Regions from separate parts of the Candidatus Chlorohelix allophototropha genome, predicted to be linked through region 2. Evidence: riboswitches for the same ligand, from Rfam matches in the RefSeq annotation. Region 2 holds a riboswitch; each other region holds the start of a gene.
What was found. Region 2 has a riboswitch for S-adenosylmethionine ahead of mtnA (S-methyl-5-thioribose-1-phosphate isomerase). Riboswitches for the same ligand answer to the same signal wherever they lie in the genome.
Positions count from the first base shown of each region.

Region 1: linked by a shared signal. The riboswitch ahead of OZ401_RS04865 (cysteine desulfurase family protein) and the one ahead of mtnA (S-methyl-5-thioribose-1-phosphate isomerase) in region 2 are both predicted to bind S-adenosylmethionine.
Region 3: linked by a shared signal. The riboswitch ahead of metH (methionine synthase) and the one ahead of mtnA (S-methyl-5-thioribose-1-phosphate isomerase) in region 2 are both predicted to bind S-adenosylmethionine.
Region 4: linked by a shared signal. The riboswitch ahead of thrC (threonine synthase) and the one ahead of mtnA (S-methyl-5-thioribose-1-phosphate isomerase) in region 2 are both predicted to bind S-adenosylmethionine.

Region 1 is NZ_CP128399.1:1,151,935-1,154,136, forward strand. It holds gene ygiD (4,5-DOPA-extradiol-dioxygenase) at 1-505, shown strand, start outside; SAM riboswitch class I at 639-763, shown strand; gene OZ401_RS04865 (cysteine desulfurase family protein) at 906-2,066, shown strand; gene OZ401_RS04870 (hypothetical protein) at 2,131-2,202, opposite strand, start outside.
Region 2 is NZ_CP128399.1:1,732,376-1,734,577, reverse strand. It holds gene mtnA (S-methyl-5-thioribose-1-phosphate isomerase) at 11-1,063, opposite strand; SAM riboswitch class I at 1,186-1,293, opposite strand; TPP riboswitch at 1,449-1,562, shown strand; gene OZ401_RS07480 (ABC transporter ATP-binding protein) at 1,664-2,202, shown strand, end outside.
Region 3 is NZ_CP128399.1:642,844-645,045, reverse strand. It holds gene OZ401_RS02800 (IS4 family transposase) at 1-424, opposite strand, end outside; SAM riboswitch class I at 639-738, shown strand; gene metH (methionine synthase) at 815-2,202, shown strand, end outside.
Region 4 is NZ_CP128399.1:717,051-719,252, forward strand. It holds gene OZ401_RS03130 (flavin reductase family protein) at 1-449, opposite strand, end outside; tRNA gene OZ401_RS03135 (tRNA-Sec) at 477-569, opposite strand; SAM riboswitch class I at 1,049-1,167, shown strand; gene thrC (threonine synthase) at 1,409-2,202, shown strand, end outside.

The DNA.
Region 1 (2,202 bases), 580 kb from region 2:
GGTTCAAGAAATAGTGCAACTCACCAAAGTTGAGCCAGACCTAAGTTGGGGTTTGGATCACGGCACATGGTCAATCCTAACAAAAATTTACCCTGAAGCCGATATACCAATAGTTCAATTGAGCTTGGATCGCACCAAAGAACCTGCCTATCACTATGCCTTGGGCAAAGAACTAAGAGCCTTACGCAACCGAGGCGTTATGATAATCGGCAGTGGCAATATAGTACACAACCTGCGTTTCTTGTCTTTTCAGATAACAGCCTACGATTGGGCAATTGAGTTTGATACTCTGATCAAACAATTGATAGAAAAAGGCGACCACGAATCTATAGTTAATTTTCGAAATCTGGGAAAAGCAGCGCAGCTTTCTATTCCAACCAGCGAACACTTTTTACCACTACTATATATTTTGGCGCTTCAAGAAGAAACAGATAGCCTTCGTTTTTTTGCAGAGCAATTTTCAATGGGTTCTCTTTCGATGAGTTCAGTCTGCTTGGAGGCATAATATCAGCTTGACTTGTTATTCTTGAGTATATCAATTAAATAGGTGAACAATTTTTAACTTGACAGTTTTCACTTTTCTTATTATTATTTGTTTAGCCTTTTAACAGGCAAGGCTTAATAACAGAATATTGTAGCTCTTATCCAGAGAGGTGGAGGGTAAAAGGCCCTGTGAAGCCCGGCAACCAACGCAAGTTAAAACTAATATGCGTAAGGTGCCAATTCCGGCGTAACCATTTAACAGGTTTGCGCAAGATAAGGGAATCTTTCGGTTTCTAAAACCGGTAATTCAAAAGAAGATTTAACCCCCTTATCTAGTTGCAGATAAGCGGGTTTTTTTATTGCCCGCCCAAGCTCAGTTTTTAAAAATAGTAAATCAATTCGCAAAGGGAAGGGTACGAGAAATGAGTTTAACATTACCGATTTATTTGGACTATAACGCGACTACCCCAGTAGACGAGCGAGTTTTGGAGGCAATGTTGCCTTATTTTTCAAGAAAATTCGGTAATGCCGCCAGCGACCATTTGTTCGGGCATGAAGTGCAGGGTTCCATATACAAAGCGCGTCGTCAAATAGCCAATCTTATTGGCGCAAAAGCGGAAAATATCGTTTTCACCAGCGGGGCAACCGAATCTGACAATATCGCGCTCTTTGGAATTGCAGAAAAATATGCTACTAAAGGCGATCATATAATCACCTGCGTTACAGAGCATAAAGCAATTCTAGATTCAGCCCGCCGCCTTGAGCAATTGGGTAAAAATATTACTTTTCTGCCGGTTGACCAATATGGCAGAGTTGATCCTGAAGCAGTACGAAACGCCATTACTCCTCACACAATCCTAATTTCTATTATGGCTGCCAATAACGAGATCGGCACAATTCCCGATCTGAAAGCAATTGGCGCGATTGCGCGCGAGCATGGGGTGCTGTTCCATACTGATGGCGCACAATATGTTGGGCATTTACCCTTGAATGTCGATGAATACAATATAGACCTCCTTTCCATTTCCGCTCACAAAATTTACGGACCAAAGGGAATCGGCGCTTTATATATCAGACCGGGTGTTGAGGTAGAGCCGGTAATTTACGGGGGCGGGCATGAACAGGGTGTACGCTCTGGAACATTAAATGTGCCGGGTATCGTGGGTTTTGGCGAAGCAGCTCAAATTTGCGCGGAACATTTGGAGACAGAAGTGCCACGCTTGCGAAATTTGACTCAGCGCCTATGGGAAGGTATCAGCAAAGCAGTAGAAGGTGTTGAACTGAACGGACATCCTACCGAACGCTTACCTCACAATCTTAATATCAGCATAAAAGGCATAAGCAGTCGTGAATTGATTGTGCAATTGGGCGACATTGCTATCTCAGCGGGTAGCGCTTGTAATGCAGCTGTTGCAAAAGCTTCGCATGTTATCTCTGCGCTCGGTTTTGGGGAAGAACGTGGATTGACCAGCCTACGGTTCGGGTTGGGGAGATATAACACTGAAGAGGAAATAGATTACGTAATTGAAAAGGTAATCGGGTTGGCAAACAGTAAAACCCACGTACTAAGCTATAGCGCGTAAAATCTTGGGGAAGGGGATGAGGGTTGCAGTAACCGCATCCCCTTCGAAATTACAGAAGGACTTATCAGCCTTTTTCAGGTTCAGTGGGTTTAGCACTACCCCTGCTACGCAAACCAATTATCATCGCGCCAACACC
Region 2 (2,202 bases):
AAACCAGCGCTTATTTTTCAAACAACGCCGGGATACTTTGCTCATAAGGTGGGCGCGCAATACCCTTTTCAGTGATAATCCCGTGAATATATCTCGCCGGAGTCACATCGAAACCAAAGTGGGCAGCATGAACTCCTTCTGGTGCAATTCGCTTACCGCCGATGAAAACAACTTCGTCCGCGCTGCGTTCCTCGATTGGGATTTCTTCACCGGATTTAATCTTTAAATCAATAGTGGTTAGCGGAGCGGCTATATAGAAGGGAATGTTATTTTCCTTTGCCAGTACCGCCACCATATAGGTGCCGATTTTGTTGGCAGTATCGCCGTTTGCCGCTATGCGGTCAGCTCCGGTCACAATGAATTGAACCTTACCCCGTTGCATCAAATGTCCCGACATATTGTCGGTTATCAGAGTGTGCGGAATACCGAGTTGCTGCATTTCCCAAGCAGTAAGACGCGCCCCTTGCAGATAAGGGCGAGTTTCATCCACCCAAACGTGAATCTTCTTACCGGCTTCATGCGCAGCGGTAATCACACCCACGGCTGTACCATAACCAGCGGTAGCCAAACCACCCGCATTACAATGGGTTAGGATATTATCGCCGTCTTTGATAAGTTCTCCGCCGAACGCGCCTATCGCCTTGCAAAAAGCCAAGTCATCCGCTTGTATTTGCTTTGCCAGTCTTAGGAGTTCCCACGGGATGCTGACCACTTGGATATAAGCATCGTGCAGACGGTGCGCGAGTGACAAGGATTGGTCAATCGCCCATTTGAGGTTAACAGCGGTGGGACGGGTTTCATTAAGCCATGCGCCCGCTTCGTCCAGCTTTTCGATAAATTCGTCACGAGGGAGGTTACGGTATTCCAGCGCCGCCAGCGCCATAGCGTAAGCGGCAGTTACTCCGATAGCAGGTGCGCCACGCACAATCATGGTGCGAATCGCTTCGCCGGCTTCATGGAAGTTACGGCACTCAACATTCTCAAAATGATGGGGCAATTTGATTTGGTCAATTAACAATAGGGTGAGGTCGGAATCTCGCCATTCTATCGTTTTAACTTTCAGTGTAGGCGTTGAAGTCGCATTCTCGCTCAATTGAACACCCCTTTGGCAAGGCAAAAAAAATCCTCGGTTTCGCATTTGCTCGCATCAATCCGAGAATAGACGTAACTTGCCAAAGTTAACGCCTCTCATCTTTCAGGCTATAATCGCCTGCCGGAATTGGCACCACTCCCGAAAATTCGGGCGGTTGCCGGGCTTCATAGGGCCAGTCCCTCCACCTCTCTTGATGAGAGCAATATTCAGTTGTTATGAATGCTTAATATGCATCTAAACGAAATATAACATGGCAAAAAGTACATTGCAAATGACTTGTGCTACAAAACAAAAAGTATTATGATACTGCCAAATATCATTATTCTATAGTCTGACTGCTTTTGCACCTTTTAAAAAAAATACCAACGGGAGCTTGGACTTTCCAGGCTGAGAGGAAGATTGAAAGTATCTTCGACCGTTTGAACCTGATCCGGGTAATACCGGCGAAGGGAAATTCCACTTATTTCGATTTATTTATATATTTCGTAACTAATTAAGTGGAATAAACGGGCGAGCCGCAGGATTTTTCTCCAGTATTCCTGTGGCTCTTTTGATTCTAGCTATCGAAATATGGAAACAATATCCAAAATTCAAATAAATAGTCTTAATAAATCCTATGGCACACTGCCCATACTCGATAATATTAGCATCGTGGCAAATCGGGGCGAGTTTGTTTCTCTGGTTGGACCGAGTGGCTGTGGTAAAAGCACTCTTTTTAATATTTTGGCAGGACTTGAAACAGCCGATTCCGGAGAATTTCGCTATGACAATCAGCCCTTCCAACCGCAACCGGGCAAAATAGCTTACATGCTCCAACGTGATGCGCTTTTACCGTGGCGTTCCGCGCTGGATAATGCCGCGCTAGGACTTGAACTTGCCGGAACACCCCGCAAGATAGCCCGCGAACATGCGCACACTTACTTTGAAATTTTCGGCTTGAAGGGTTTTGAAAAGAGCTTTCCGTGGCAAATGTCAGGCGGTATGCGCCAGCGGCTTGCCCTCTTGCGCACCTTTCTGACCGAACGCGAGGTTATGCTGCTGGATGAGCCATTCGGAGCGTTAGATGCCCTAACCAGAGCCGGGCTTCAGGAATGGCTGGCAGAGATGCA
Region 3 (2,202 bases), 1.1 Mb from region 2:
GAGCTAAATGTCCCTTTTTAGCCTTAACCACCAACCAACCCAAAGGTAAAGCCCGCCCCTGATATACTACACTGATTACTAAGCCCATTCCACCAGCACCAACCTGACTGCCATCTATCACCAGTACCAGTGGACAATGACACAGGCTACTCAGCAATTGTTTGGCGAAAGGAGCATACACCACTTTTTGGTTAAAGTTATCATTTTTGAGCAATCGGCGCATTCGGATGATGCGGCTTTCCCGTTTAGTTTTATCTGGCACTTTGGCGGCGATATTAGGCAACGCACTATGCCGACTACCTACAATCCCACTGATCACCATCGCTAGAATTGTTAAATATTGTAATTCGCGCCCCTGCGCTTGTGGGTGGAGTTGCAACAATTGCTGTTTTATGGCACGATGTCGGCGAAGGTTGTCACTCATTTTGGTATCCTTTTGCTTTCTACTTTGGTCGGTAAGAAAACTACAGTTTACCACTCTGCCTCAACCTTCTCCTCCTTTTCCTCTCCTTTATATCTGTACGGTAGCAAATTTGCAAAAGGTAATTCCTGTGGTGCAACAGCCCTGTTCAGCCCGGTTTGACCCTGATTAACGAGTATGTTAGTATGGTTTTGATAGGAAAAATAGCAAATATCTTGCACTATCAAGAAGAGGGGAGTGAACTGGCACGTTGAACCTCTAGCAACCTGTCGCCACTGGCAAGGTGCTAAATCCAGCCCGGTAGGGAAAGATAGAAGCCCGTGTAATAGCGCGGGAACTTGTAAACCTTCCGGTATGTACGGAGGGTTTTTTTGCGATTAGGAGGATAAGGGATTGAGCAACCAGATTTTTAATCCATTCGGCAGCCCGGAAAAGTATCAGGCTTCCAGCTTTATGCGGGAACTGGAAAAGCGCGTGTTGGTTTACGATGGCGCGATGGGTACACAATTGATGGAACGCAACTTGACCGTCGATGATTACGGTGGGGAGCAGTATCACGGTTGCAATGAATATCTGGTCTTAACCCGCCCTGATGTTATTGAAGAAATCCATTCCGCTTACTTCGCAGCAGGCGCAGATGTAGTCGAATCCGATAGTTTCACGGGTAGTCGCCTCAAACTGGACGAGTACAAACTCGGTCATCTGACTTATGAGATTAATTTCACCGCCACTCAGATTGCACGCCGAGTCGCCGACCGTTTTACCGCTGCCGACCCTTCACGTCCCCGCTTCGTTGCCGGAAGTATCGGACCTACCGGACTCCTGCCTTCCTCAGAAGACCCGGTGCTTGGCAACATCACCTTTGATCAGCTTAAAGAGACTTACGCCGAACAGAGCAAAGCGCTCATCGAAGGCGGCGCTGATGTGCTGCTAATCGAAACCTCACAGGATATTCTGGAAGTTAAAGCAGCAATTTTCGGGATTCGTGAAGCGATTATCCAAACCGGAAAATGGGTGCCGATTCAAGCGCAGGTTTCGGTGTTGGACGGTAACGGGCGAATGTTGTTAGGTACAGATATTGCCGCCGTTATGGTTACGCTAGAGAGTTTACGCGCCGATATTATCGGGCTTAATTGCGCCGTTGGTCCCGACCTGATGCGCGAACCGATGCGCTACCTAAGCGAACATAGCAAGGTTAAGCTTAGTTGCCTACCTAACGCCGGATTGCCGATTAATGAAAGAGGGCGCACCGTTTACCCGCTTCAGGCTGTACCTATGGCAGAAATCCTGAAAGAATTTGTAGAAGAACTGGGAATTAACATCGTCGGGACTTGCTGCGGCTCTACCCCTGAATACACCGCCGAACTCGCAAAACAGGTGTGGGGACATGAAAAGCCTGTGCGTACACTTCAAGCTGAAGCGCTGGTTTCGAGCGGTATTCGCGCTACCTCATTACTCCAAGACCCGCCACCAATGCTGGTAGGCGAACGGGTGAACAGCACCGGCAGCAAGAAGGTGCGGCAACTGCTGTTGGCAGATGATTACGATGGGTTGATGACCATTGCCCGCGAACAGGTGGAGGGTGGCGCACATACGCTAGACGTACAGGTGGCATTGACCGAGCGCACCGATGAAGCGGAACAGATGCGCCGTACCGTCAAGAAACTTTCTACCGCCATCGAAGCCCCGCTGGTAATCGACTCAACTGAAGCGGATGTAATTGAAGCTGCCCTGAAAGCTGCGCCCGGTCGCTGTATCATTAACTCTATAAATATGGAGCG
Region 4 (2,202 bases), 1.0 Mb from region 2:
AGCGGGGTAGCGTCAGCCTTGTTTATACCAGCGTTCACAACTTTGCCGATATAAAGCTGGTGATCGCCACTCTCGATCGTATTTACCACTTCACATTCCCACCAACTAACCGCATCGGTAAATAAAGGAGCGCCTGTTTCTCCGGTAACGAATTCGAATTTATCCATTTTATTGCGATAAGGTTTTTGGGGTTTTACCATAAGGTCGATCAGGGCGCGTCCTACTTCGGAGTCCTCAACCACATTAACGCTGAAAACTCTACCCCCATCGATCAGCTTGCGCGTATGGGAGTCATTTTCAATTGCAATTGCTACCAACGGCGGGTCAAAGGAAACCTGTATGACCCAGTTGGCAGTCATTCCGTTCAATTCCTCTCCGTTCCGGCTGCCGATTATATACATCCCGTAGTTTATTTGATTGAGCGCATGGCTCTTGGCATTATCATCCATCTTATTCCTCCACATATCAGATAAAGGCGGAAGCGCATGGGAGTCGAACCCACCTGCGTCGCTCTAACGACGCACAGCAGTTTTGAAGACTGTGGCAACCACCCGGTCACAGGCGCTTCCATAATAAAAGCACTTAGAATTGTATGTATGAGGCTTGTGGCTGTCAAATGAGTATAAAATAACTAAGCGGTGAGAGGGTTAGCCTCACCGCTCTGGTTTACATTGATGAGTGAAGTGGATTTTTAATAGGGGCGTAAAACTTGCATGCTAAATTAAAATCCGGCTGAAGGGTTTAATTTCCCTCACCCGAACATAATTCTAATACACCAAATTAATAAGCACATCACTCTTAAGGATGATTTTTATTCTTGGAATGTATATTGAAAATTAATTTTTCACAATACACTGCTATTGGAGTGCTGCTGCACAGGCATTTAAAACTGCTATAATTTATATTATAGCTAGCATACAACATGTATTTTAAATGTCAAGAAATTCCTTTGCAAAATTCGAATTAACAACTCTTGACAAACTCTATAAAATACATTATCTTAATAACGCCGAGCGAGATTATCGGCTTAACAAATGAATAGTTGTTGCTCTTATCAAGAGAGGTGGAGGGATAAAGGCCCTGTGAAGCCCGGCAACCAACGCAAACCAAAAATAATGTGCGTATGGTGCCAATTCCTGCATAACAGTTAGTTGTGCAAGATAAGGGAGCTAGTAAAATTGCCTAAGCGCAATTTATCAAGAATATCTAGTTTACCCCCTTATCCAAGAGCAGATAAGCGGGTTTTTTTATACCCGTTTACTCCTATATGGTTAAGAACCGCGCAATTTTTTAAAGTTGCAGAGCCTGTTGCGTCGCTGGATTTGGATAAACATCCGAAAGCCGTTACGCTTTCTTAAAGTTTGCCCGGTTTAGAAAAACTAAATGCTCGTTATAAGGAGAGAAAAAAATGACCAGTATATTAGAAAAAAGCGAAAAACCCATTCAAAATATAGCTGTAAGCGCCGCATCGGGGTTGATATGTAAAGCTTGTGGTGCGCTGCATCCAATTTCTCCTGCGCATGTTTGCGATGAGTGTTTTGGACCACTCGAAGTAACCTACGATTTCAGCAATCTAGACCCGGTTAAATTAAAGAAACAAATTGAAGCTGGTCCGCGCGACATTTGGCGATATGCCCCTTTACTTCCGGTTCAACCGCATAGTCGTACACTGAGCGGTGTTGGTTATACTCCTTTGCAACGTGCTTGGAATCTGGCTGCTAAACTTGGAATAGATGAACTTTATATAAAAAATGATGCAGTTAATCCCACTCACTCCTTTAAAGATCGGGTTGTAGCAGTAGCGCTGGCAAAAGCGCTTGAATTTGGATTTGATACCATCGCCTGTGCCTCCACCGGAAATTTGGCAGGCGCAGTAGCGGCGGCAGGCGCACGGGCAGGCTTGAAAACTTATGTATTTGTACCTGCTTCAATTGAACCGGGCAAGATTCTGTCAGCCGCGGTTTACGGTGCGGAGATTGTATCGGTAGACGGCACTTACGACGAAGCAAACCGACTCGCCAGCCAAGTAGCAGACGAATACGGTTGGGGCTTTGTAAACATCAACTTGCGCCCTTTCTATAGTGAAGGTTCAAAAACGTTGGCTTACGAAACTGCCGAGCAATTGGGCTGGAAATTACCTGATCATGTAGTTGCGCCCATTGCCAGCGGCTCGCTCTATACCAAAATTACCAAAGGTTTCAA